2 regions of the Lysinibacillus sp. CNPSo 3705 genome follow, and region 2 is predicted to be linked to the other one. Evidence: a T-box and tRNA genes for the amino acid it is inferred to sense, from the RefSeq annotation. Region 2 holds a T-box; the other holds one or more tRNA genes.
The links. A T-box is a leader RNA that pairs with one kind of tRNA and senses whether it is charged. The one in region 2 lies ahead of serS (serine--tRNA ligase), so its partner is inferred to be a tRNA-Ser.
Positions count from the first base shown of each region.

Region 1 (8,360 bases), on a different contig from region 2:
TGATCAAAAATAAAAAAACCCTCACGATGCCATCCATACATCGTGAGGATTTTTTTAATTTTTATGCTAAATTTTTATTTTCATTAAAGTAATTTTTCATTTTCTCTGAATCGAAACGGCCTTCCCATTTCGCCATAACTAAAGATGCAAGTGAGTTACCAATTACGTTAACGACTGTACGTCCCATATCGAGAATACGATCGATACCTGCGATAAATGCTAAACCTTCAATTGGAATGCCGACAGTACCTAATGTTGCTAGAAGCACAACGAATGATACTCCTGGAACACCTGCAATCCCTTTAGATGTAACCATTAATACAAGCATTAACGTAATTTGTTCACCAATGCTTAGGTGAATACCGTACATTTGAGCAATAAATAATGCAGCAATAGCTTGGTACAGTGTAGAACCATCTAAGTTAAAGGAATAACCGGTTGGAATAACAAAGGATACGATATCCTTAGGAGCACCTAGTTTCTCCATTTTCATCATAATTCGCGGTAACACAGCTTCAGAACTTGCTGTTGAGAACGCTAAAATCAGCTCATCTTTTAGTACTTTAATTAAGAAGAAGATACTGATACCTGTAAATTTGGCCACAAGACCAAGAACGACAAAGATAAAGAATAGCATTGTTGCATAAACAAGTATAGCGAGTTTACCAAGTGGTATTAGGGAAGCGAATCCATATTTGGAAACGGTTACACCAATTAAACCAAATACCCCAATTGGAGCGAATTTCATTACGAGGTTAGTTACCCAGAACATCGTATCTGCTACCCCTTGGAAGAAGTCTAATACTGGTCTTCCTCGTTCGCCAATGGCAGCAACCCCTAAACCAAAAATAACTGAGAAGAAGATGATCGCAAGCATATTACCTTCAGACATTGCCTGAACGATATTTGTTGGTACAATGCCTACAATAATATCAAATGGTCCCTCATGCTGTACTTCTTCTGTAGTGGCAACGTATTTTGAAATATCTCCTTGAGAGAGCTCGTTCATGTTTATACCCGCGCCTGGTTGGAATAAGTTTGCGGAAAGTAAACCAATGACAATTGCTACTGTTGTAATAATCTCGAAGTAAATAAGCGATTTTCCGCCTAATCGTCCAAGCTGTTTCATATCTCCAGTACCAGCAACACCAACGATTAAAGTTGAAATAATAATCGGTACAACAATCATTTTAATTAGATGAAGGAAAATATCACCTAAAGGTTGTAGATATGTTTCAATTTTGGGGTTTCCGTAAAAAATACCACCAATAATAATCCCTAAAATCAAACCGACTAAAATTTGAGTGGCTAAACTGATTCTAAATTTCTTCTTCAAAACCTTAGTACCTCCTAATATTAAAATTTTTAGGACTTGCCTTACTTTAATAATACAGAGGACTTATGAAATCCGACAAAATCCGAGAAAATTAATTTACTTTAGTTAAAATGTCTGAATATAACACCTGAATAAACTTCTTAATATTAACCTTTGCTTTACGATTTCCGTGATCTTCTATCTGCGTCATCAGATGACGAATTTCTTTAAAGTCAAAGTATCGAGGTGCATAATATTCAAATTCGGAGTTGGTATAATCTACGACACCTAAATTGGCGAGATTTATCATCGCTGCTAATATAGTACGGCGCACCCGCTGTTCAATGGCTTTACTTTCCTTCAAAATTTCATCTGGTGTAGCCTTTGTGACAACTGCAACCTCCTCATAAAGCTCCTTTAATGGTGGAAGTGGTGCAATTTTGTGCTGATGCGCAAGTAATGTTTCAATGATAGCTATAATATCTTCGCTTCCAATCTCACCAACGATACCCATATCATTTAAGATAGATTGAATATGATCGCGTGACGTTGCTTTATGATTTATTTGTTCACTTAGATCAATATTTGTAAGGGATTGGCGGATAATAAGCAATGAATTTTTTAGGCGAAATTGTTCAGTTGTTTTACGTAAAACATTTTCAACCTCAATACGGTTTATCGGTTTATGAATAAAGAAATCTATACCTTGCTTATATGCCTCACCAACCATTTCCTTATTCACAACTTGAGAAATCATGACAAATTGTCCTTCAAAACGATTTTGAATAAGGTGTTCGACTGTTGCTATTCCATCAAGCTTGGGCATGAGTAAATCAATCAACACAAATTCAGGTTGTGTCATTAAAATTTGTGGAATGGCGTCCTCACCATTACGTGCTTCACCAATAACTGTGCCTAAGCCACTATCTTCAATAATTTGTTTTAACATGACCCGACTTGCGCGATCATCATCTACAATAAAATACCTCATTTAAGTCTCTCCCGTTTGAATAGTTTGCGTAGGAACTGTAATTTTAAACATCGTGTTTTGAGTATTTGATTCAACGGTTATTGAGCCATTTAATTTATTTACTAATTCAGCAACATGTGAAAGACCAATACCTGTTGCTGCGACACCGTCTACATTGTATTTTGTAGTGTATCCAGGTTCAAAAATAATAGAGAGATTATTTTGTGGAATGCCCTTCCCGTTATCACATACTGTTATTACAGTATCATCCTGTTGCTGTTGAATGGCAATAGAAATGATACCTTGATTTTCAATTGCTTCTATAGCATTAGCTGTTAAATTATTCAAAAGTGCAAGTAATGCAATATGTTCCTTCGTTTGAAAATCGATTTCAATATTTAGGTTAATTTCAATTTCTTTCCCGAGAAAATTAGCGTACTTACTGTTCCCATCTTCGATATAATGTAATAATTCTGACAATCTAAGGGAGCCAAAGCTCTTTTCACCAACAATTTTAGAAATACCTGCATAAATGCGTTGTGAATCCTTCTTCACTTCATGAATTTCCTGGGCAATATGAAGTGCCTGTAAACTTTCTGCATGATAACCTAGCGATTTTAATTGTCGATATAATTCAAACCCATTGATTGTTATGGCTTCTATATCGTTCATCGATTTTTTTAAATAAAGTGCCTCAACATATAAATCTGAGCCGATCGTAAGCATTTCTTGAACACGTTTTTTTTGCTCAGCAATTAAAATAGAACTATAAATACCAACAACAAAAAAGCTACGTAATAAAGCAACTGCTAATAAAATAAGTAAATCATGAAGAAATAAAAACGTATAAGAATTTATAAAAAAACGAAATAGTTGTTCCACTAAATTACTGAATACTTCACTAAATGCAACTAGCAATCCAAGCAATAATGGTTTTTCTCTATATTGATGAATGCTTAGAATTTGTAGGCATACTGCAAACATTATATAAAAGGCGGCGGCAGGTAAATGTATTAGTAAACTATCGGCTACTGGAACATCATGTAAAGTGTAATTAATGATAACTCGAAAAATGGTTGTCACGATACTCGTAGTAAATCCAGCAAAAATGATCGGTGTAGGTCTTAGTAGAGTACACAAAAAGAAAATAATACTTCCTAATCCGAAACGAAAAGGTGTATCAGCGAAAGGCATTATTTTAATTTCACTACCAATAGCAGTTAACAGAGCGATTGTTAAAACCCAAGTGAGGGAAGCACGAGATATGTAAAACTTCGAGTGCATAAAAAAATCCTCCCTAATAATATTAACGAGCATTATGCTAAAAAGCTCGTTTGCGTGTTTGAAATAAAATGTAATTGTACCACTACTTTTCATATTGCGTTGGGCGAAAAGTAGTTTTTGAATGAAAGTGCATTGGTCTAGATGAAATAATGCTATAGATTTTTTCATAGTTATAACATCTTAATTTACAATAAAAAAATACCACAACCTAAGTGGAAGTGGCATCTAATAAATGTTACTATAATTTTCAAGCAAAAAAAACGGCTACATTCGTAGTCGGTATTTTAAAAATGGAGGAGGTAGAGGGATTCGAACCCCCGCGCGGTGTTACCCGCCTGTCGGTTTTCAAGACCGATCCCTTCAGCCAGACTTGGGTATACCTCCATATTGTTTTGTTACGTTGTCTTATCGACAAGATTTAATTTATCATATTTCAAAATTTAAGTCAACAGATTTTTTATTTTTTTTAACTTTTTTCTTTAGATACAGAAGTCGCTCAACTTTATAGAAGGGAAATGAATGCGGTACTAAGTCACTTTTCAATGGCTATCATAGAATCGTAATGTAGTTCTTATAGGATATTAGCTTAAATTATCGCATCCGTGAAATAAAGCTAACTGATCTGGATCGATAAAAACGCCACGTCCTATGGCATTACCGAAATGACCGACATCGTGTCGGCCCTCATGCAGATCTAAGTACAAAGCCAATTCCAGAGGCATTGTTTATTGGCGTGAAAGCAAGGTAAACAGCTACAATTATGCCGAGGCATAACGGATTAATAATTTCTTATTTACAATGCAGACAGAATGTTCCAAACAAATATTATGCATATTAAGTTGCAATTTATGAAAACAGTCAGTATACTAGTTATTGCCGTGCTAGGTGGGAAGGTAGCGGTGTCCTGTAACTCGCAATCCGCTCTAGCGAGACTGAATTCCTTTTTAGAGGCTGTCCGTATTGTTTGGTCTGCCTTTTGCACGTAGTGTTGACGATTGGGTCCTGCGCAATGGATACCCATGAACCATGTCAGGTCCGGAAGGAAGCAGCATTAAGTGGTCTTATTCATGTGCCGCGGGGTTGCCTAATCTGAGCTAACGACAAGAGTAACGCTTATGTGCGGCTGTCGAAGAAAGGTGCACGGCATTAAATTGCCAATTCAAACGTATCCGTCTATAAAAGGCGGATGCGTTTTTTTTATGATTTTATAATATTTTTAGGGATGGAAGGTTAATCACCAACACGTTTAAGAAAGTTATAAATTGTACGGCGGACCTACAGAAAGTGAAAGAATTGTCCCGAAGCTTTAGAAAAACGATGACACTATTTTATAAATAATGAGGTAAATGCTATAATAGAACTATTCTATATAATAAAGAAGAGGAGAGGAATCCATTGACGTATCAAGCATTTTATCGTGTGTATCGACCGCAATCATTCCGAGAAATGTCTGGTCAAGCACATGTCAAAAGAACGCTACAAAATGCTCTCCTAGCGAATAAAACAACACATGCTTATTTATTTTCTGGCCCACGTGGTACCGGGAAAACAAGTACAGCTAAAATTTTTGCAAAAGCTTTAAATTGTGAGCATGCACCATCAAAAGAGCCTTGTAATGAATGTGCTACTTGTTTAAGCATTACAGACGGTTCTCACCCAGATGTTATTGAATTTGACGCGGCGTCTAATTCACGCGTTGAAGAAATACGAGACATCATTGAGAAAGTTCGATTTGCTCCTGCGAGTAGCAGATTTAAAGTGTATATCATTGATGAAGTGCATATGCTTTCTACAAGTGCTTTCAATGCCCTTTTAAAGACGTTAGAAGAACCACCTTCACATGCTGTATTTATTTTAGCAACGACAGAGCCTCATAAATTGCCCGCAACGATTATTTCGCGATGTCAGCGCTTTGATTTCAAGCGTCTTTCGACCAGTGATATTATTGAGCGCATGAAAGTTGTATTAGAAGATATTGAGTTACCGTTTGAGGAACAAGGTTTAAAGGTAATCGCACAATCAGCAGCGGGTGGTATGCGTGATGCTTTAAGCCTATTAGATCAGGTTGTATCCTTTAGTGGAGAAAAGTTGAAGCTTGAGGATACATTGCTTGTGACAGGTTCTATTAGTCAGGAAGTTTTCTATGAGTTAGCAGAAGCTCTTAAAGTAAAAGATGTCGCGCAAATGCTTGCGTTATTAGAACAACTTATTGCGGATGGGAAAGATCCTCTTCGCCTTTCTGAGGACTTAATTACATTTTTCCGAGATTTATTATTACTGCAAACAAGTGAAGATTTGGCCGAATTATTAGAACTAGTATCACCAGAGGAGCGAGTGTTTACATTAGCGCATGATTTTGCACCGGATTTGCTATATGGCTACATTGATATTTTAGCCAAAACACAGCAAGAAATGCGATTCTCCCACCATACTAAGATTTATTTGGAAACAGCATTACTTAAAATGGTGCAGTTTTCGGGTGGTGCAGTTGGTCAGACTACCACTTCAGGCGAGGTAGCTATGAGCCCGGAGCTCGCCCAAAAAATTGTGGCGCTTGAGCAGATGGTGCAACAACTATCAGCTCAATTACAAGCTGGTGCTCCTATGCAAACGGCGCAAACACCAAAAGAACAGCGCCCGCGAGCAAAAAGTCCGAATGGCTATAAAGCACCAACAGGCCGTATTCAAGAGATACTAAAGGATGCTACAAAGCAAGATGTGCAACGTATTAAATCAGTTTGGGCACAGGCATTAAGTCAAATGCAAAAATCTCAATCAGCTCTTTTGGCAGAGGCTGAACCTGTTGCGGCATCTTCAAGTGCTTTTGTGTTAAAATTCAAGTATGATATTCATTGTCAAATGGTTGCTGATAATCAATCCCTAAAAGCTCAATTCACACAATTAATTGCAGGGCAAACTGGTACTATGTACGAAATGCTTTGTACGCCAGAAGAGGCTTGGTTAAAATTACGTGAAGAGTTTATTCGTGATCATGGCTTACAGCAGCAGAAAAAATCTTCTCAGGATGAAACTGATCATGAAATGGAATTATTAGAACCACCTCCGGTAGATATGTCGGAAGGGCCGTTTATCGATGATGCTCAACCACTTGCGTCACAAGATCCACTTGTAACGGAAGCGGAAAAGCTGTTTGGTAAAGATTTTATTGAGATTGTTGAAGATTAATCATTTAGGAGGAATATGTTTATGCGTGGAATGGGAAATATGCAAGGTATGATGAAAAAAATGCAAAAAATGCAAAAGGAAATGATGGAGGCTCAAGAGGCTTTAAATGCAGAGCAATTTGAAGGTGCAGCTGGTGGCGGTATGGTGAAAGTAACTGTAACTGGTCAACGTGAAATTGTAGAAGTAAATCTTGATCCATCAGTAGTAGATCCAGACGATATCGAAATGCTACAAGATTTAATCGTTGTTGCTACAAATGAAGCACTGAAAAAAGTAGATGAAAAAACGAATGCAACAATGGGTAAATTCACTCAAGGCATGAATCTTCCGTTCTAGGAGGTAAATAAATGTACTACCCAGAACCAATATCGAAACTGATTGATAGTTTTATGAAATTGCCAGGTATCGGGCCGAAAACCGCGGCTCGTCTGGCGTTTTTTGTGTTAACAATGAAAGAGGATGACGTTTTATCCTTTTCAAAGGCATTAATTGATGCGAAGCGAAATTTAAGCTACTGTTCCGTATGTGGCAACATAACTGATGTAGATCCATGTCATATTTGTACAGACAAACAAAGAAATCATTCTATTATTTGTGTTGTCCAAGATACAAAAGATGTAATTGCGATGGAAAAAATGCGCGATTTCAATGGTATGTATCATGTATTGCAGGGAGCTATTTCACCTATGGATGGTATTGGTCCAGAGGATATAAATGTCGCGTCCCTACTAGTTCGTTTGCAAGATGAGAATGTTCAAGAACTTATTTTAGCTACGAATTCAACGATTGAGGGAGAGGCAACAGCTATGTATATTTCTCGTCTAGTGAAGCCATCTGGTATTCGAACAACACGGATCGCTCACGGACTACCAGTAGGTGGAGATTTAGAATATGCAGATGAAGTAACGTTATCGAAGGCAATGGAAGGTCGCCGAGAATTGTGAGTGAGGGATTAATATGTTCTTCCGCAGTAAGGGAAAATTAAAAAAAGAATTCGATGACAAGCTTGTGAATCTTATAAAAGGAACAAAAGAGGATTTGCAGCAGGCGAAGATAATTGAAGAACTACTAGATGACTATGATTTAGAAGTAATTGCTCAACGAAAAGCAGCGGAGAGTATACATTTTTATTTATTCAAGGAAGCTAGAATTCGTAGAGTATTAATTAAATAATAGTTTTTAAACTTATTTCAGCATCGCTAAAAATAAGTTAATGCATAGGTATAAATAATACTCATAGAAGCAAAACAGGAAACATAAACTTTCATAATTATATTTTTGAGGGGGAAACCATATGTCGTGGTTAGTAATTATGAGCTTTTGTGTACCTGTAGTGCTTCTTTTTCTTTATATAATAATAAGACATGCCAAGATGGGTAAAATTTTAGAAGGAATGTCTGTGTTTTGGTTTAGATTTGCTTTCGCTTTTCTACTGTTATTTCTTATTCACTTAGGAATAGGGTATGCAGGATATAATGTGCCGATTAATCTATTTTCAGTATTCACAATTGCAATATTAGGTATTCCGGGTGTGTTAGGGATAACTGCTTTAGTATATTTTTTATAAGATGCTTGCAAAACAAAAATATTGTGGTATAGTAATAA
Region 1 covers NZ_JAQZSD010000108.1:862-9,221, forward strand. The annotation lists gene PVA17_RS23780 (RraA family protein) at 1-13, shown strand, start outside; gene PVA17_RS23785 (cation:dicarboxylate symporter family transporter) at 62-1,336, opposite strand; gene PVA17_RS23790 (response regulator) at 1,428-2,306, opposite strand; gene PVA17_RS23795 (ATP-binding protein) at 2,307-3,569, opposite strand; tRNA gene PVA17_RS23800 (tRNA-Ser) at 3,861-3,953, opposite strand; RNA gene ffs (signal recognition particle sRNA large type) at 4,446-4,713, shown strand; gene dnaX (DNA polymerase III subunit gamma/tau) at 4,965-6,755, shown strand; gene PVA17_RS23815 (YbaB/EbfC family nucleoid-associated protein) at 6,777-7,091, shown strand; gene recR (recombination mediator RecR) at 7,103-7,699, shown strand; gene PVA17_RS23825 (YaaL family protein) at 7,713-7,928, shown strand; gene PVA17_RS23830 (pro-sigmaK processing inhibitor BofA family protein) at 8,050-8,322, shown strand.
Region 1: it has a tRNA-Ser gene. The T-box ahead of serS (serine--tRNA ligase) is inferred to sense a tRNA for this amino acid. The anticodon was not compared.

Region 2 (20,053 bases):
ACAAGGCTGTTATAATTCAGCTTGGCACAAACGGTTACTTTACTGATAAGCAAATTGAGACACTTCTTGGAGCTTTCTCGAACGCCAATATTTATTTAGTGAATACACGAGTACCACGTTCATGGGAAAGAAATGTAAATGATGCATTGTATGAAAAAGCACAAATGTACGATAATATCACATTGATTGATTGGCATGCCGCAGCGATTAATCATCCGGAATATTTTGAACCAGACGGCGTTCATTTAGTACCAAAAGGGGTTAAAACCCTTACCGGCTTAATTCAGCAATCAATAAATAACGGGACTAATAAATTGGCATAGCTACTATATATAGTGCTCAATTTTTTAGTAGAGAACTTTTATATTAATATATCTCTTGATATATAGTAGGTTTTTGAAAGGTCACTCATTGTTTTTAAATGAGTGACCTTTTTTAAATTTATTATTAATAATGAACTTTTTAGTTTTATCGCATAAGTATTATTGAATTTATCTACATATGATAAATCAGAGGGAGAGTGATTTCTTCTGAAGAAGTTAACTATAATATATTGCAATGCAAACGGCAAAGGTCATGTGATTAATAAAATTGAAAATACGATACCTGTATTACCTAATGTAGGTGATAAAGTAGGATTAGGAAATGCATTTTATAACGTAGAAAGACGGGACTTTGTATATTTAGAAGAATATAATACTGTAGAAGTATATATTTACTTAAATTAAAGCATAGAGTCCGTCCATTAATGTAGTGAACCCCAAAAGTTAGATTTAACCAGCATGGAGATATCCATCCTGGTTTTTCTTTATGCAACCAATATTTCACGTTAGGGTACTCGTAACATAGGGAAATATTATTCGGAGATAAAGAAAAGATCACCATTATTGATGGTCTCAAATTTTATTTTCGTAAAGGAACAATACGCCAATACATAAAGCATCTCCATACCCACTCTACCAAAAATTACTAATGATTATTTGTTAATCCATGTGAAAATACATAATCGATAAATAATTTATGTTGGGGTATTGCAGTTTGACCTACATATAAGTCTTATAGTTTCTTTACTAGGGAGTCGTTTTTTATTAAAGTAGCGGGGTAGGTTAGTGGAAAAAACAAAATGTGCAATAGTAAGCTGGCATGAAATTATTATGGAATAACAACAGTTTTAATTGGAGAGAAGGTTTGTCAGGATTAATTAACATGTTAACGGTAGGGAACTAACCAACCTTTAGTCTAATTAAGACATAGTAGTTTAACGCCCAGTTGAGCTTTCGCTGTATGGAATTGACCATACATAAGTCCATCTTCTTTAGTTGACATACCCATAACTATGCTACGTGTAACTAGTACGGTAAAAATATCACCTGTTTTAGATTTAAACGAACTATTTTGCAATAGATTAACCGAACATTCGTATTAAATTAGTGAAAGTGCGATTCGTCCATCGTCTGTACACTTCTCAAATTACTTAAAACACGAATATTATATTTAAAGTTATCTTTCTAAGTTTGCAGAACTAAACTTTATTTTTTATTAAAGGACTATAATCCATATATGATATGATTACAACCTAATAGAAAAGGGAAATCCCTAAGTTATACAATGTTAACGTTACTTCTAAATGTTAACCCCGCGGATTTAATGTTTTACGATTTTTATTTAGAAAAACAGATTCTGTTGGATAAATTTGATAGGATCTTATAGAAGCTTTATAGGATGCCAGAAGCGGAATTAAGTGTAGATGAAGGGACAATATCCGTTCTTTTCCGTCTATTCGAATTGTTTCATTTACCAAATCAACTTATTCCTAGGTTAATGAAACGAGTTCAGACCTGTTGTTGCTAAGCTATTTAAACATATCTTATCCGTATGCGGCAGCGTGAAAGGATTGAACTGCTAAGAAAGAAGGAAAGTTTAAAGGCCGATTAAAGAAGTACCATTAAAATCATGCAGTAAAGCTTTATAAAGAGGGAGAAATGACATTTGTGAAATTACAAATATGTCTAGGGTCTCATTATATAGAAAGCTATCGGAAAGGAACAGTTGATGAGTTATACCAAAAATCGGAAATATAAAATAGAAAATATTCCTTATAGAGGTGGAATTATATGCCTAAAATTGACAATATGTTAGCAATTCTATGGATGCTTCGTTCAGGTGAAAAAATTACTGCAAAACAAATTGCAGAAAAGTTAGAGATTAATATAAGGACTGTTTATCGTTATATTGATACACTTTCAACAAGTGGTGTACCTATAATTTCAGACACAGGACATAACGGTGGATATACTTTATTAAATAATTTTATTGAAGCTCCTCTTTTTTTTGATTTTGAGGAGCAAACTTCACTATTTCACGCTGCTGTTTTTGCAGAAGAAGCCGGATATTATGGAGGTGAAGCACTAAATAGGGCCATTTCAAAACTAAGTAAGTACTCAAATCAAGAGCAAGAAACAAAGATAAATCAACATTTAACTAGTCTTGAAGTAATAAGTCGATTAAGTTCACTCTCTACAGAACCTTTTTTGAAGGAGTTGGAGCAGGCCGTAGCTGACGGGTACTCAGTAAAAATTCTTTACCATAAAAGTGGAGAAAAGCAATTAAATTATAGATTGGTCGATCCGTATAGAATTATCTATTGGAATAATAAGTGGTATGTGATTGGATTTTGTCATCTTAGGAATGATATTCGTAGTTTTAGAGTAGATCGAATTGAAAGTCTAATGCTAACCGAAAATACGTTTAACCGGCCAGAAAATTTTTCAGCACGTGACTTTTTTATGAAAAACCTCCTTCCAACTATAGAAGATAAAGAAGGGATTACTTTTTTAGTTATTAATGGGAATACAGGGACGTTGGGGGATCTTTGCCAACATTGGTTTTTAGGACATTATTTACAAGAACGGACTTCAAATCAAGCAGTATTTCTTCTTGAAAAGGATATTATACATACATATGTACCTTATTTACTTTTACCGTATGGTAAAGCTATTCAAGTTATTGAGCCAATAAGTCTAAAGAAAAGACTTATTGAAGTTTTGTCGGAATTAATACAATTTCATCAAGTATGATAACTTCACTGACGTTAGCTGTCAGTGAAGTTATCATATAATAGGCTATATTAATTGAGATTGGAGCGTTATTGAATGCAAACAAAAAAAGTGTATCTTTATGTATTTAATACAATGTCAGACTGGGAATATGGATATTTGATTGCCGAACTAAACACAGGAAGATATTTCAAAAAAGAAATAGCACCTTTAAAAGTAATTACAGTAGGAGCTAATAAAGAAATGATTACTACGATGGGAGGACTGAGCATAAAACCAGATATTTCTCTTGATGAATGTACGCTTGAGAGTAAAGATCTTTTAGTCTTACCTGGAGGGACTACTTGGAGTGAAGAAATTCATCAACCTATTTTGGAAAGAATTGGCGAAGCTTTAAAGCTTGGCACTATTGTTGCTGCAATTTGTGGGGCAACTGTGGCCCTTGCGAATATGGGATACTTAGATACTAGAAAGCATACAAGTAATAATTTAGAATACACTAAAATGGTATGTCCTAACTATAAAGGAGAAAAGTTCTATGAGTTGGGATCTGCGGTATCTGATGCGAATTTAGTTACTGCATCAGGAATAGCTCCTCTGCAATTTGCGAAGGAAGTACTGAAAAAATTAGATGTATTTGCACCAGATACATTACATTCATGGTATAACCTAAATAAGACCCACAAACCTGAATACTTTTTCCAGTTAATGAATTCATTAAATAGATGAGCTAAAAAAATCAACTTAGCAGATTTATATTAGTTTAAATAATTACCATGCTCTAGACAATGTCAAAGCATGGTTTTTGAATATAACTAAAAAAGCTTATGGAGTATTGAAAAATCCCTTAATTTTGTAATTATGCATTTTCCTTCAAATATTGTGGCGGAATAATGAAAAATCAGTTAATATTAAAAATAAATATTTTTGTAAAAGAAAGGGGAGAAATTTATGTTTTCTAATGAAGAAAAAGAGTCTATTTATAAAGTGATTTATAATAGGAGAGATATTCGAAGTTTTTTGTCAACTCCCATCCCTGAAAACATTATACATAGAATATTAAATGCAGCTCATCATGCACCTTCAGTAGGATTTATGCAACCTTGGAACTTTATTTTGATTTCCACTGATGAAATTAAAGAAAAATTGGCTTGGGCAGCCGAAAAAGAAAGGCGAGCATTAGCTATTCATTATGATGGGGAAAAACAAATGAAATTCCTTGATTTAAAAATTGAGGGTTTAAAAGAAGCTCCTTTAACTATTTGTGTTACATGTGACCCTACAAGAGGAGGTTCACATGTATTAGGACGAAATTCAATTCCTGAAACAGATATTTTATCAACAGCCTGTGCTATTCAAAATATGTGGCTAGCAGCTTGTGCTGAAGGACTTGCGATGGGGTGGGTAAGTTTTTATAAAAAGAATGACATTAGAGACATTTTAGAAATACCACCACACATTGATCCTATTGCTCTTATATCAATTGGTTATACTAATGATTACCCAGAGAAACCTATTTTGGAGTTAGCTAATTGGGAAAAAAGGCGTTCTTTAGAACATCTTATTTTCGAAAATAAATGGGGGCAAAACTAAAGACTTATTAATCTATCAGGATGTGTTCCTTGAAAAATGTTGAATTGCATAGGCAATTCTTTTGTGCATCCGGAATTAACCTGTGATTCAAGAATTCTAGAATATTTTGTATCCTATGGTATGGCTTGCAAAATCTGTTTTCATATAGTACAGTATGGTTAAATTTTAAATAACTGAACATGATGATGGGAAGTAGTAGCAAGCACGTTTCTTTTAGAGAGTCAGCGGTTGGTGGAAGCTGATAGAAACACTTGTGAATCCGTCCTGGAGTTGCACAGTCGAAGTGAATGAAGTAGGCTGTAGCCGGCTGAAATGCCGTTATGAAATAAGTGGATTAGGTATATGCCTAATCAATTAGGGTGGCAACGCGGGTAGCTCTCGTCCCTTTTTAGGGATGGGGGCTTTTTTGTGTTTATTTTTATTCAAAACGGAGCTATTGGAGTTTAGCTTGCAACGTAATTACGCAAAGACTTAATGGATGCAATGTCATTAAACTATTGGAGGTATGACGATGTTAGATATTAAACGTGTACGCGATAATTTCGCGGAAATTAAAGAAATGCTATTAACACGTAATGAAGATTTAGGCAACTTTGATGACTTTGAGAATTTAGATGCAAAGCGTCGTGCGTTAATTGCTAAAACAGAAGAATTAAAAGCAGAACGAAATAAAGTATCTGAACAAATTTCAATTATGAAACGCAACAAGGAAAATGCAGATGAAGTTATTGTTCGTATGCGTCAAGTAGGTGATGAAATTAAAGAGCTAGATGTTCAACTAAATGATGTTGAAGAGCACTTTAAAGATATGATGATGCGCTTGCCAAACATTCCACACGAATCTGTACCAGTAGGGACAACAGAAGACGATAATGTAGAAGAATATACTTGGGGGGAAATTCCAACATTTGATTTTGACATTAAAGCACATTGGGATCTTGCTACAGATTTGAAGATTGTGGACTTTGAACGAGGTACAAAAGTAACAGGTAGCCGTTTCTTATTCTACCGCGGCCTTGGAGCTCGTTTAGAACGTGCATTAATGACATTTATGATGGATTTACATGCAGAGGAGCATGGTTATGAGGAAATGCTACCACCTGTCATCGTTAATCGTGATAGCTTGACGGGTACTGGAAATCTTCCTAAATTTGAAGAAGATGTTTTTAAATTAGAGGAAACAGATTATTTCATGATTCCAACGGCAGAGGTACCTGTAACAAACTTCTATCGTGATGAAATTTTACTGGCTGAGGCTTTACCACAAGGCTTTGCTTCCTATAGTGCGTGCTTCCGTTCAGAGGCAGGCTCTGCGGGTCGTGATACACGTGGTTTAATCCGTCAGCACCAATTCAACAAAGTAGAATTAGTACGCTTTGTAAAACCAGAGGAGTCCTATGAACAGCTAGAGTTGTTAACAGGTCATGCTGAAAAAATACTGCAATTACTAGGCTTACCATATCGTAAACTAAAAATGTGTACTGCAGATTTAGGATTTACTGCAGCGAAGAAATATGATTTAGAAGTTTGGATTCCTGCACAAAACATGTACCGTGAAATTTCTTCTTGCTCTAACTTTGAGGATTTCCAAGCACGACGAGCGAATATCCGCTTCCGTCGTGAGTCAAATGCAAAACCAGAATATGTTCATACATTAAACGGTTCAGGTCTTGCGATTGGACGTACAGTTGCTGCTATTTTAGAAAACTACCAACAAGCTGATGGAAGCGTAGTAATTCCTGAAGTTTTAAGACCATACATGGGTGGTAAAGAAGTAATTGCACCAAAATAAATAACGAGTAAAAGCTATTTTAGATATCCTTTACAGGTAATTGTATTGCCTTTTATTGATTTACAGATACTTTTAATATTATCTGGTAGTGTAAACAGTTGTAGTATTTTGGGTAAAAGGAGATCGTACTCTAAAAATCGGAACGTATGGGACAATTTTCTAAGAGTGCTTTTCGAATTTCCTTTTTCCTATCTTTTGTTAATTCGGTAATGCTACATTTACCACTTTTAACAGACCTAGATAAAAGTAATTACTTGTTTTATAAACTCGTAACCAAAATAACCACTAAATCCGAATAGTACTATTGCGGCAAATATAGATACCCATTTAATAAAGGTTGGATTTAGAAAACGTCTAGTAAAATGGACAAAGCTTAATAAGACCATATCATGCATAAAGATACCTAATAAAATACCTATAGCTATTAATATAAATGTAGATGTACTTGCATTACCTAATGAAGAAACTAGAATCGGACCAAAAACTCCTATCCAAAATACAACATTAGCCGGTGATATAGCAATTATGAAACCAGATAAATAAGCTGTTAATAAAGATTTATTAGGATCTTCACCCTCTATATTCACTTCTGACTTTGCTTCTTTAATACTTTGTATTCCAATAAACAATAAAAACACAAAACCTAGTAGCCACATAACTGTCTTTACCCATGGATTGGTTAATATACTAGAGAATCCTAGATAAATCAGGACTATTAAAGATAAATCTATAGTCATTCCTCCGATACCTACAAACCAACCATATATGAAACCATTCCGCATTCCTAGTTTAGCCATTTGGACAGTCATAGCACCTGCAGGTATTGCTAAAGATAAACCTAACAAAATATAGGTAAAAAGTGTTGCAATCATTAAAATTCTCCTATTTTAGTCAATTAATATTCTTTTCATTACATTGTGCATGTAAAGGACACTTACCTTTTATCAATTCCATTATCCTCTGTTATTACGCATTGTTTTCGTTCTCTTTTATCTGGAGCATCATATCCATCTAAATCAGGGGTATTGGCAAACCCTAGTTAAGGTATTTTAAGTTATTCCTAAATAAGTATTGTAATCATCAAACCATTCTCCTTATTTCTCTGGCTTTAAAAATAGAACCAGAGCATTGCGATTTTCCACATTACTTCACTTGCAATGGGCTTTTGCTTGGCATAAAAATGTTGAATAACATTTAAGAATTCTCTACTCTATGCATCCCGATAAAAACCAGCTTCTTCAACTCCTTCTGGAATAGCTAGTGCATCAAACTCATCTAATTGAATATCATCAACGTTTTTCGGGTATTACAGTAAAATTCCAAGTACAGGTAGACCAACTGTTACAACCTCGGTTGATCCATCTCATTCCCATTTATTCCAACCTAGTACATCTGTAAATACACTAGCTTCTACTGCTTCAAAACCGTCAGCTAATAATAATAAAATCTTTTTCATATCGCAAATCGCCTCCTAATGTCCTTATTTTATACATATATAGAAGGCTGATAAATAAGTTTAATAAGGATATTTGATTGTTTAGGTTTATTATATAAAGAATTTAGGATATTCTATTTTATAAAAAAAGGTCGGTTAATTTATGGATCAAATGGATAAAAAAATCGTGGGATTATTACAGTTAAATGCAAAATTTAAATGAAGGAATTAGGAAGAGCTGAGCGAGTAGGGAAATTATTATTGAAGGTTACCATGCACATGTTTCTCTAAAAAACTAAACCGTCCAATTTCTGCACTAATATTGTTTACATCAAAGGATTATTACTTTAAAATACAATAACTTAATAACTAAATTATCTGATTAACAAAAGTGATAAAAATTTCATTAAAAAGGATTGAAGTAGTATGGAATTACGGCATTTAGAGTATTTTTTAATGGTTAGTAAAGAACTACATTTTACAAAAGCAGCTGAAAAATTAAGAATCTCACAACCCACTTTAAGTCATCAAATTAAGACGCTTGAAAAGGAAGTAGGATATTCACTATTTAACCGTGTTGGCAAGAAAATTGAACTTACTAAGGTAGGTGAAATTGTCCAACAAGAAGCATTGAACATTCAAAGTTCTATTCAAAGTATATCTTCTCAAATTGCAGCTTTTTCGAAAGTAGAAGTCGGGGAATTGAAGATTGCAGTGTTGCCAGGGGAAATAACGGATTTGGTATCTACTTTGTGTATTCAATTTAACCAGCTATACCCGAACATTAAAGTGTCCATTGAAACAACAGACCAAGTAGAACAGGCCATTCTCGAGAATCGAGCTGATTTTGGTATAGGTTTTCAACTTAATCAAAATGAACTGTTGCAAGTAACGAAGTTGTATGATGAAGAATTTTATCTAATTAGTAATCAAAGTAGTGAAGATCAAAAAGTATCATTTTCTTCTGTTTTAGATGGCCCTCTTATTTTATTTCCTAGTATGCATCAATGTAGGAAAGTACTTAATAAGACCAGCGATGAAATTGGTAAGCCATTAGAGCCTATAGTTGAAACGTCTAGTATTAAATCTATCTTAGATTTAGTTCGAAGTGGTGCTGGTCGTAGTGTTATCTCGCGTACATTATACGAATTTTATGATACAGAGGATTTATTTTTCCAACAAATTGAAAAACCATCCTTGACAAGGGCAGTTTATCTCATGTTTAAAAAGAACTGTTTTATTAATTATGCAGCACGTGAATATATAAAGTTACTAGTACGTGAAATCGAAAAGCTTCATTTTCACATAGAGAAAGATGACATTAATTCTTTGTATGATTTTGTATTATAGTTTTTATCTATCATTATTATAGAAATGATGTAATAGACGAACAGTGGAGTCCTCTTTACAATGTAGACAAGACAGCTCATGAAGATGAGAAGTAGACATTGTAAGGGGGTTTTTTTGGCAACAATGTCTATGAATATCATGTCAAAAATTTGTAAAGTTAAAAACAAGGTATAAAACTACTATGAGGTGATTGTTAATGGAAAAAGATTTAAGTCAATTCATTAGAAATAAAGAATTTTTAGATAAAATTGTTTCGGCTGAGGAAGCAGCTTCTTGGATTGAAGACGGGATGAATCTTGGAATGAGTGGGTTTACACTTTTCGGTGAACCAAAAGAGTTTCCACTTGCACTTTCTAAACGTGGCGAGAAAGAAGATTTCAAAATCAACCTATATACTGGAGCTTCATTGGGGCCAACTGCTGACCAATCAATGGCGGAAGCTGACATCATTAATTTACGTGTTCCTTACCAAGCTAACCCTGTAATGCGTAAGAAAATCAATGCAGGTGAGATATACTATATTGACCAGCATGTATCACATACAGCAGAAGAAGTAAGAAAAGGGTCATTAGGAAACATTGATTATGCAATTATCGAAGCTGCTGCAATCACTGAAGAAGGTTATATTATTCCAACTGGTTCTGTGGGAAATTCACCCATCTTTGTGGAACAAGCTGAAAACGTTATCATTGAACTTAACACTACTGCTCCTAAAGCGTACGAAGGCCTTCATGATATCTTTGTACCGGAGAATCAAGGTGAGCGTAGAGAGATTCCACTGTACAAAGCTTCAGATCGAATTGGAGAAATTGGAATCAAAGTTAATCCAGATAAAGTAAAAGGAATTATTTTATCAGAACAGTCTGATATTCCATCACCGTTATTTGAGCCAAATGAAGAAACACAGCAAATTGCAAATAACTTATTAGAATTCTTAGCTGGTGAAGTAGAAGCTGGAAAATTGACAGAATCATTAGCTCCATTACAGTCTGGGGTAGGGTCTGTTGCTAATGCAGTTCTAAATGGTATGAAACATTCTCAGTTTAAAGATATCGAAGTTTTTTCTGAAGTATTACAAGATGGTATCTTTGACTTGATCGATGCAGGTGTAGTTAAATTTGCAGCTGGTACATCGTTCTCACTTTCTAAAAAACGCGTTGAATCACTAGCTGAAGATTTAAAAAAATACAAAGGGAAAGTATTGTTCAGACCTCAGGAAATTTCTAACCATCCAGAAGTTATTCGTCGTTTAGGCGTTATTTCATTTAACACTGCAATTGAAGTAGATATTTATGGAAACGTAAATTCAACTCACGTTAGCGGAACAAAAGTGATGAACGGAATTGGTGGATCTGGGGACTTTGCTCGTAATGCTAGAATTACAATCTTTGTAACGTCTTCCCTAGCAAAAGATGGCGCTATCTCAACAATTGTTCCTTTCGTATCGCATATTGACCATACAGAGCATGATGTAGATGTAATTGTGACAGAGCAAGGATATGCTGATCTTCGTGGACTTCCACCAGTGAAGAGAGCAGAAAAGCTTATCGAAATCGCACATCCTAAGTATAGACCACAATTACGTGCTTACTTTGAAGAAGCAAAAGAAAAAGTGGGCGGTCATACACCACACATTCTTGAAAAAGCTTTCTCTTTCCATACAAACTTAAAAGAAAAAGGTACGATGTTGATTGAGAAAGAAAAGATAAAACATAATTAATGAGACTAAAAAAAGGGTGCATATATAATATGTAGCCCTTTTTTATATTTTCTTTCTGAAATCTAAATTAAAATATTTTTTAAGTACTACATTATAGTTTTTATCTATTATTATTATAGAAACGATGTGATAGACGCATGATAAAATTCTCTTTACAATGGAGACAAGTTCATAAAGATAAGAACTATCAAATTGTAAAGGGGTTTTTTATAATGTTTCAAGAAATAGCAGGCATTAAAATTCCAGATTCTCAATTGGCGAAAGATGCCGTAGATATTTTACGTGAGCATGGAAATGACTTGTTGTGGAATCATTCAAATCGTGTGTTTTTATTTGGTGCAGTCAACGGCCAAAATGCAAAACAGAATTATGATTTAGAGTTGCTGTATGTTAGTGCATTATTCCATGATTTAGGCTTAACAGAAAAATTTAGTAGCCCAGATTTACGATTTGAAGTGGACGGTGCAAATGCAGCAAGAAGCTTCTTACAGCAATATCAAATTCCAGATGAATCGATTCGTCTAGTATGGGATGCAATCGCATTACACACTACACCTGGCATTGCAGAACATAAAGAGACTGAAGTAGGACTACTCTTTTCAGGTGTTGGCTTAGATGTGATGGGGGATGGATTTGAACAATTCCCTGCGCACTTACGTGAAGAAATTATAAAAGCCTTCCCTCGTAACAATTTCAAGAAAGAAATTATCCCAGCGTTTTATGGGGGCTTTAAGCATAAGCCAGAAACTACTTTTGGTAATATGAAGGAAGATATTGTTCAACATTTTAGACCAGAATATAAAAATAAGAATTTCTGTCATTGTATCTTACATTCACCATGGTCGGAATAAGAAACCGCAATGGCAGCGTAACAGGGTAGAAGGTTTAAACATTTGTACAGGGTTATTCTTTGAATTCTTAAACGTTTAAATTCGTATTTTTCTGACCAATAGAGGAATAAGGGTAATTTAGGATGATTATCATTGTTCAACAATCAGACGCTTTCCTGGAAACATGGAAAGCGTCTTTTTAGATTATTTAATATCCTCACTAGACAAATATAGATTTTTATTTGCCTAAATGGAAACAAAAATTGAAAAGGAGAGTTATTATATCAATTCAAAAATTACCAATTCAATTTCCAAATAGCAAAAAAAACACAGTTTGTGAATGGCGTAACACTAACAGACATCGTTAAAGCAATCAGTCCAAGACTGGCGAAAAAGCCGTTGCGGGAATTATAAATTGAAGTTATATATATTGTTAAAGCTAATTGTTCATAAATAATTCTGACAAAAAGATGAAAACCGAATTATATTACACTCAACAATCTTAAATATACGCATTTAAGGAGTGGGAATGCTATTCACTCATCGGCTGAACACTTCATGTATCTTGTAAAATACGAATATTATAGTTAAAGTTATCTAACATAAATCATTCTGGCAGTTTTACCGAGCGATGTTTTCTTTTAAAAAGGTAAGAAGAGTTGTGAATCGTATTCATAACTAGTGACTGTATTAACTGAGTAATTTTTTTCATCTCGATATACAAAACAAGTTCATCATGGCAGCATTAAAAGGGACAGGTGAAAGTTTACCGGCTTCCTCAACATCGGATCAATCAGTAATCGTAGCATGTCGAATATGCTGTACTGAAATGGGCATAAAAGCATCTCCTCTAAACAATTTAGTGACTACAAAATATATGAACCTAGCGTTAAAACTGAAAAATTACAAGCCATCCAAAACAGTTTTGGGATTCAGTTCAACTTTGTTCAAAACGAGATTGATATTTAGCAGTAAAATCAATTAAAGTATAGCTTTTTTGATCAATTTTTTTATTAAACTAACAAAAACACTTGCAACACCTTTCATAGTACTGTACAGTACTAATTATGACGAGAGGAAAATTAATGAATCAAAAACGTGTGATTGAAGTAGCTGCAACATTATTTTTAGAAAAAGGGTTTGCTTATACAAGCATGGATGAATTAGTTCGTGTAAGCAAAGTTTCAAAGTCTAATGTGTATTATCACTTCTCTAATAAGGAAGAATTGTTGGAAGGGGTCGTTGATTATTGGATTGAAATGTATCAATCTGCAATTGATGGCTTACTATCTCAAAACCAATTATTAGTTGAAGATCGTACCCAACTGTTTTTAAAGCAATTAACACAAGGAGTTCAGACGAGAGAATATAAGGGGAGCTGTCCATTTATTACGCTTTATATTCAAAGCCCTACAAATGCCACAAAAGTAAAAGAAAAAATAGGTCTTTTTTTTGCAGGATTACAAACGAAAGTTTCTCTATTACTTAAACAAGGGGTAGAGAATGGTGAATTTAGAAAGACAATTAATATTGACGAGGTTGCATCTCTTTTTATTACAAATCTTGAAGGAGCGCTTTTTATTTCAGAAACACTGAAGGATGCAACTGTAATCATGAAAACAGCAGATCATTTTTTTAACTTGCTTCGATAAAAGAAGCATTTTTTTTACATCAAATTAGTACTGAATAGTACTAAAAGGAGGATTTATATGAGAACAGTATTTTTAACTGGTGGAACAGGTTTTATTGGAAAGCAATTAGTGAAGGAATTAGCCAAAGAGCATGTTACAATTCTTCTATTAGTGAGATCGAAAAGTAAAGCAACTCGCATTTATCAAGAAAGAGGCATCTTAAAAGAGGCAGTTATGCACTTTATTGAAGGTGATTTGACGAAAATCGACTTAGGTCTAAGTGCTGAAGATAAGGAGTTGGTATTGAAAACGGATGTGATTATTCACGCAGGAGGCCCCATGGATATTCAATCGACAAGCAATGAGGCAGCTTCCATATTTTTGAATGGTGCCCAACATATTAGTGAACTCGCTAAAAATATTCATCAATTGAAGGGATTGCAACAATTTATTCATGTTGTAGGCTATATGAGTCCCTTTGATGATAAAAATAGCAAGATTGCGATAGATGTGTTTAAAGAAGGAAACAATTTTTTGAAAATAAAAAATCCATATGAGAGAACAAAGTTTTTAGCAGATCTTTATATCCGTCAGCAGGCATCAACAGTAGGTTATCCGCTTTCAGTAATTAATCCACCAACTGTAGTTGGTAGTAGTAAAACAGGGAGTACGGAGCAAACAGGAGGCTTAGGCTTGCTTGTGATGAGTATGCGAAAAGGGCTCCTGCCAGTGATTCCTGGAGGTAAGGAATATAGATTACCACTTATTGCAAACGATGAACTAGCAAAGTTTATTGTACAGGTTTTCAGATTGGAGCAACCAACTATACAAACATATACACTTGTTGAAGATAAACAACATGATCAGAATATTTCAGAATTATTAGACGCTATGTCAGAAAGTATGAATATGACTGCACCTAAAATTTCTGCCCCATTGCCATTTATGAAAGCACTTATGAATAGTGGCGTAAGCAAAATAACCCATATTCCTGCTGATGGGCTGAACTTTATTACAAATCGAACATTTTCAAATGGTTCAGCGAAAAAGATTATGGGAGAAGATTGGTTTAAGGAGACAAATGTAATGAAATTTCTCCCAGCCGTAATAGCTGATCTGGATTATCGCATGATGTATCAAAATGGCCAGCACAGTCATTTATTTAAACGAACATTATGTAATAACACTACCATTTACCAAGCACAAGGAGAGGGTAAACCGTTTATTTTATTACATGGTTTATTAAGTGATGGAGAGGATTTATTTCCTTTAGGAAAAGAGCTTCATGAAAAAACAGGTCGACCTGTATGGATCATGGACCTTCCAGGTTTGGGACGTTCGCCTTTTAAACGAGAGAAAAACCTTTTAAATATCTATTTGAATGTAGTGAATAAGTTATTGGAGAAAGCTACTAATGGTGCCCATCTAATTGGCCATTCATTTGGTGCGTATATTCTTTTGGAAGCATTAGTACAAAAGTACATAGATAAGAAGTATACAATTACTTTACTTCAGCCACCTGTTGCTAAAAAAAATGCTAAATCGATAAATGTTCCTCAATTTATGAACAAATGGACATTGAAATTGGCAACTACTAATTTGATAGAGCGTTATTTATTAAGTAATGGTTTATTTGAAAGTACGGAGAACATCCCTGAACATTATATTGAAAAAATAAGTAACAGTTTTACTTCTCCTAGAATTTTAAATACTACGGTTCAGCTTAACAGTTTACTATTGAAAATCGATCAAGGTGATTTCAATGAAGTAACAAAGTATAATCTTCGCATTATTTGGGGGGATTATGACAGGGGCTATTCTGCTCCTTCGCATCTTGGTAAGGTTGATTTTGTTCCATATGGTCATCATTTTCCTCTTAACCATCCGATTGAAACGGCTAATTTGGTAATAAAAAATAGTAGTACTAGCAGATGAGAGTGTGGGATAAATAAAAAGTGGGTAGTAAGATCGTTGTGTCTTTAAAATATTTTTTGACTAATAATGTATCGGACTGTAAAGTGTAAAAATCACCTGATAACTAAGTAAAATTCTATTTCAATTATTAATGTAATCACCTAAAAGTGAGGATCAGTCGAAAGAAAATGTGCAATAAAAAGAACAGCTAACAAATTGTGTTAGCTGTTCAAAGGGGGTTCTATAAATTATTACGCGTTTATATCAACAGATTTTATTTAGTAATTATCTTCAGAAGTATCTACAACAGCAGAGCTCTCCTTTTTCTCATTACCAACAACATGACCTTCTAAATATACTTCATGTGTTGCATATTTACCTGAAGAACTAACTTCATTTATTGTAATATCGACGTATATACTACACGAGGGGGAAACTTCCTATAGAGTATTAAGACGGAGTTCGGGCTAATTCCTTTGATTTTAATAGTTCACTGAATGGCATTGATCCTTCTATATGGAGATCACGAATAATTAAAAAATTCCATTTAGTCCTAATTACGTCAAGCTTTTTAGATGTGGCAAGTCTTTGGTCAACACTACTGGATCAACAACACTCATATAAAATTTATTCATAAGAGTGGCAGCTTTGCTAATTAGTACATAATCACGATTTATTTTTGAACTTATACGAAACTTTTAACACTCTAAAGTGTCAAAAGTTTTTAGAAAAAATGGGTGAAAATCTGTTGCAATTATCATTCAGTAAGCATAATATAAGTATATAGTTATATAACAATTTAATCACCTGTATTCGATTAGGACGATTATATAAGGAGAGCATATAAGTGGAAAATACACTAATTGAAAAACAATTAAAAGCAGCAGCTGACTTGAATCGCATTAAATTACTTGCATGTATGAAAAATGGGGAGGTATGTGTATGTGATTTTGTGGATGTTCTAGGCATTTCACAACCAGCAGTTAGTCAACATCTTCGAAAATTAAAGGAGGCAGGTATTATTACAGAGCGAAAAGTAGGGACTTGGAAACATTATCGTTTAGTGGAGGATCAAACCCCTTTGATGAGAGGTATTTTAGATCAGATTCAACCTGTTATTGGATGTGATTGTGGAACCGACTGTTGCCACGTAGGAGGAAATGTAAATGAGGAATGAATCCTTAACTAAACAGCTTTCTTTTCTAGATCGCTACCTTACCCTTTGGATTTTTGTTGCTATGGGTATAGGTATCTTATTAAGTATCACAATGCCCAATATTGGTGAAGCATTAGAATCCATGTCGGTTGGTACAACATCTATACCCATTGCCATAGGGTTAATTGTGATGATGTATCCACCTTTAGCGAAAGTTAAGTATGAGGAAATGTGGCGTGTATTTAAGGATTGGAAGGTGCTTTTACTATCACTTTTTCAAAACTGGTTACTTGGACCATTCCTAATGTTCTTTTTGGCAATCATCTTTTTACGAGATTATCCAGAGTACATGGCTGGGCTTATTATGATTGGTTTAGCTCGTTGTATTGCAATGGTAATCGTGTGGAATGATTTAGCTCAAGGAGATCGCGAGTATGTAGCTGGTCTAGTAGCATTTAATTCTATTTTTCAAATTTTAACGTATTCAATTTTTGCTTATTTTTTCTTAAATGTATTACCTGGTTGGTTTGGCTTAGATAATTTTAATGTATCGATTTCAATGTGGGAAATTACGAAAAGCGTCCTTATATACTTAGGAATACCATTTGCTGCCGGAATTCTAACACGTTGGATCGGCATCAAAACAAAAGGGAAACAGTGGTATGAAGAAAAATTCTTACCTAAGATTTCTCCACTTACTTTGATTGCACTGCTTTTCACTATTGTGATGATGTTTGCCTTAAAGGGTGAAAAATTAGTCGAACTACCACTTGATGTAGTACGAATCGCTATCCCATTGTTCATTTACTTTGTTGTGATGTTTGCTGTTTCATTCTTTTCTTCTCGTAAAGCAGGTGCATCTTATCCTGTCACAGCAGCTCTTTCGTTTACAGCCGCTAGTAACAATTTTGAGTTAGCAATTGCTGTAGCTGTAGGTGTTTTTGGACTTCATAGTGGGGTGGCATTTGCGGCTGTTATCGGTCCACTTGTCGAAGTACCAGTTCTCATTGGTCTTGTGTGGGTTGCCTTACGCTGGCACAAAAAATATTTTAAAACGATTAAATTATAGTAATATGACAAACACACTTTATTTCTTATGTATAGGTAACTCTTGCCGTAGTCAAATGGCAGAAGGGTGGGCAAGAAAATTATTGCCTACAGATTGGACAGTCAAAAGTGCTGGTATTGAAGCACATGGTGTAAATCCGAAAGCTATCAAAGCTATGGCTGAGGTAGGAGTTAATATTTCGAATCATACATCTGATCTAATTGATTTTGAGACATTAAATAATGCAATACTAGTTGTTACTCTTTGTGGAGATGCAGCAGATAAATGTCCGATGACGCCATCTCATGTACGTCGTGAGCATTGGGGATTTGAAGATCCAGCAAAGGCGTCAGGTACAGAAGAAGAGAAGTGGGAAGTTTTCCAAAACGTACGTGATGCTATTGGAAAACGTATTAAACAATTTGTAGCTGAGGAGTTGAAATAAAATGAAAAAAATTCATATTTATGAGCCCGCAATGTGCTGTTCTACAGGCTTATGTGGACCATCTATAGACCCAGAGCTATTACGCATGTCATTTGTAATGAATAATTTAAAGAAAACAGATATAGAAGCTGAGCGTTTTAATCTTACAAGCGAGCCGAATGCTTTTGTGGAAAATGAAGCAATCAATCAACTTCTAATGTCAGAAGGTATGGATGCCCTTCCTGCAACGTTTATAGATGGAGAATTACTTTGTAAAGGGAAATACCCTACTAATGAGCAATTTTCACAGTGGTCGGGACTTTCAGAAGAAGAACTATTACAAAAACCAAAAGTTCGCTTCTCACTAAAAGGAGATGCGTAAAAATGGAACGCTTTACAAGAAGTCAATTTCCGGACACCCCTTTCCTCTTTTTTACAGGGAAAGGGGGCGTTGGAAAAACATCCGTTGCTTGTAGTTTATCAATAGCTATTGCGGGTGAGGGAAAAAAGGTGCTGTTAATTAGTACGGACCCAGCATCCAACTTACAGGATATTTTCGGTCAAACACTTTCTAATACGCCTACAAAAATTAAAGGGATAGACAATTTATTCGCATTAAATCTAGATCCTGAACAGGCTGCTCAACATTACAAAGAGCAGATGGTTGGCCCATACCGTGGGAAACTGCCTGATGTAGTTCTTCAAAACATGGAGGAACAACTTTCAGGTGCATGTACAGTTGAGATTGCAGCATTTAACGAATTTGCAACACTGTTAACGGATCGTTCAGTGATTGAAAATTTCGATACAATCGTGTTTGACACAGCTCCAACAGGGCATACATTACGTCTATTACAACTACCTTCTGCGTGGTCTACATTCTTAGATGATAACACTACTGGTACATCTTGCTTAGGTCCATTAAAAGGATTAGAACCACAACGTGAAATCTACAAAGAGGCTGTAGAACGTTTAAAAAGCGCCGATCAAACGACATTAATGCTTGTGACACGTCCAGACGGAAACCCTTTAAAAGAGGCAGCACGTGCTTCTCATGAACTGTTAGAAATCGGTATTCAAAATCAGATCTTACTAGTTAATGGCTATATGAAAGAGCTTAATTCTAATGATGAAATAGAGAAGGCATTCATAGCACGCCAAACAGAAGCATTAGGGTTAATTCCTAAAGGGTTAAAGCAATTTGAACAATACTATTTACCTTTTGTACCATACTCATTATCAAGTATTGAGCGTATGCAAGCATGGATGACAGATCAAGATATCACACATGAAAATGAAGCAGACAAAGGTATGACGATCCCTGAAGTAGAAGAAATGATTGCTGATTATTCAGAGCGTAAACCGAAGCTTATTTTTACAATGGGTAAAGGTGGGGTTGGTAAAACAACAGTTGCTTCGTATATTGCCCTACGCTTAGCAGAAGAGGGTATCCGCGTGCATTTAACTACGACTGATCCAGCAGCGCATTTAAACTGGACGTTCGGTGATGACAAAGTTAAAAATGTAACGGTAAGTCGTATTGATCCGAAGGTAGAAGTTGCAAATTATGAGGCAGAAGTGCTTGCAAAAGCAAGTGAAACAATGAATGAAGAAGGCTTAGCATTTGTGAAAGAAGAATTGGCTTCCCCTTGTACTGAGGAAATTGCTGTATTCCGAGCATTTGCCAATGTTGTAGAAAATCATCAAGATGAAGTCATTATTATTGATACAGCACCAACTGGCCATACGTTGTTGTTACTAGATGCAACAGAAGCTTATCATCGTGAAATAAGCCGTTCGCAAGGTGAATTCCCTCCAGCTGTTTCAAACTTGTTACCACGGTTACGTGATGCAAGTTATACAAGTGTAGCAATCGTAACACTGCCTGAAGCAACACCTGTTTTTGAAGCAACGCGTTTACAGGAAGATTTACAGCGAGCTGGGTTATTTGTTGGTTGGTGGGTTGTCAATCAGACATTTTCATCTATCGAAACAACAAGTCCAACATTAATACAAAAACAACAAGCCGAAACAAAATGGCTAGAAGAAATCAAATCCATCAGCAACAATCAATTCGTGGCAATCCCATGGGTAAAAACTCCAC
Region 2 covers NZ_JAQZSD010000066.1:2,000-22,052, forward strand. The annotation lists partial or broken gene PVA17_RS20610 (acyltransferase family protein) at 1-323, shown strand, start outside; partial or broken gene PVA17_RS20615 (helix-turn-helix domain-containing protein) at 1,867-2,053, shown strand; gene PVA17_RS20620 (helix-turn-helix transcriptional regulator) at 2,115-3,077, shown strand; gene PVA17_RS20625 (type 1 glutamine amidotransferase family protein) at 3,153-3,785, shown strand; gene bluB (5,6-dimethylbenzimidazole synthase) at 4,008-4,649, shown strand; T-box leader at 4,823-5,038, shown strand; gene serS (serine--tRNA ligase) at 5,161-6,441, shown strand; gene PVA17_RS20640 (LysE family transporter) at 6,678-7,313, opposite strand; partial or broken gene PVA17_RS20645 (DJ-1/PfpI family protein) at 7,568-7,897, opposite strand; gene PVA17_RS20650 (LysR family transcriptional regulator) at 8,303-9,226, shown strand; gene PVA17_RS20655 (succinyl-CoA:acetate CoA-transferase ScpC) at 9,423-10,946, shown strand; gene PVA17_RS20660 (HD domain-containing protein) at 11,159-11,797, shown strand; gene PVA17_RS20665 (TetR/AcrR family transcriptional regulator) at 12,862-13,428, shown strand; gene PVA17_RS20670 (alpha/beta fold hydrolase) at 13,486-15,342, shown strand; partial or broken gene PVA17_RS20675 (winged helix-turn-helix transcriptional regulator) at 15,793-15,941, opposite strand; gene PVA17_RS20680 (ArsR/SmtB family transcription factor) at 16,169-16,498, shown strand; gene arsB (ACR3 family arsenite efflux transporter) at 16,488-17,546, shown strand; gene arsC (arsenate reductase (thioredoxin)) at 17,551-17,970, shown strand; gene arsD (arsenite efflux transporter metallochaperone ArsD) at 17,972-18,331, shown strand; gene arsA (arsenical pump-driving ATPase) at 18,334-20,053, shown strand, end outside.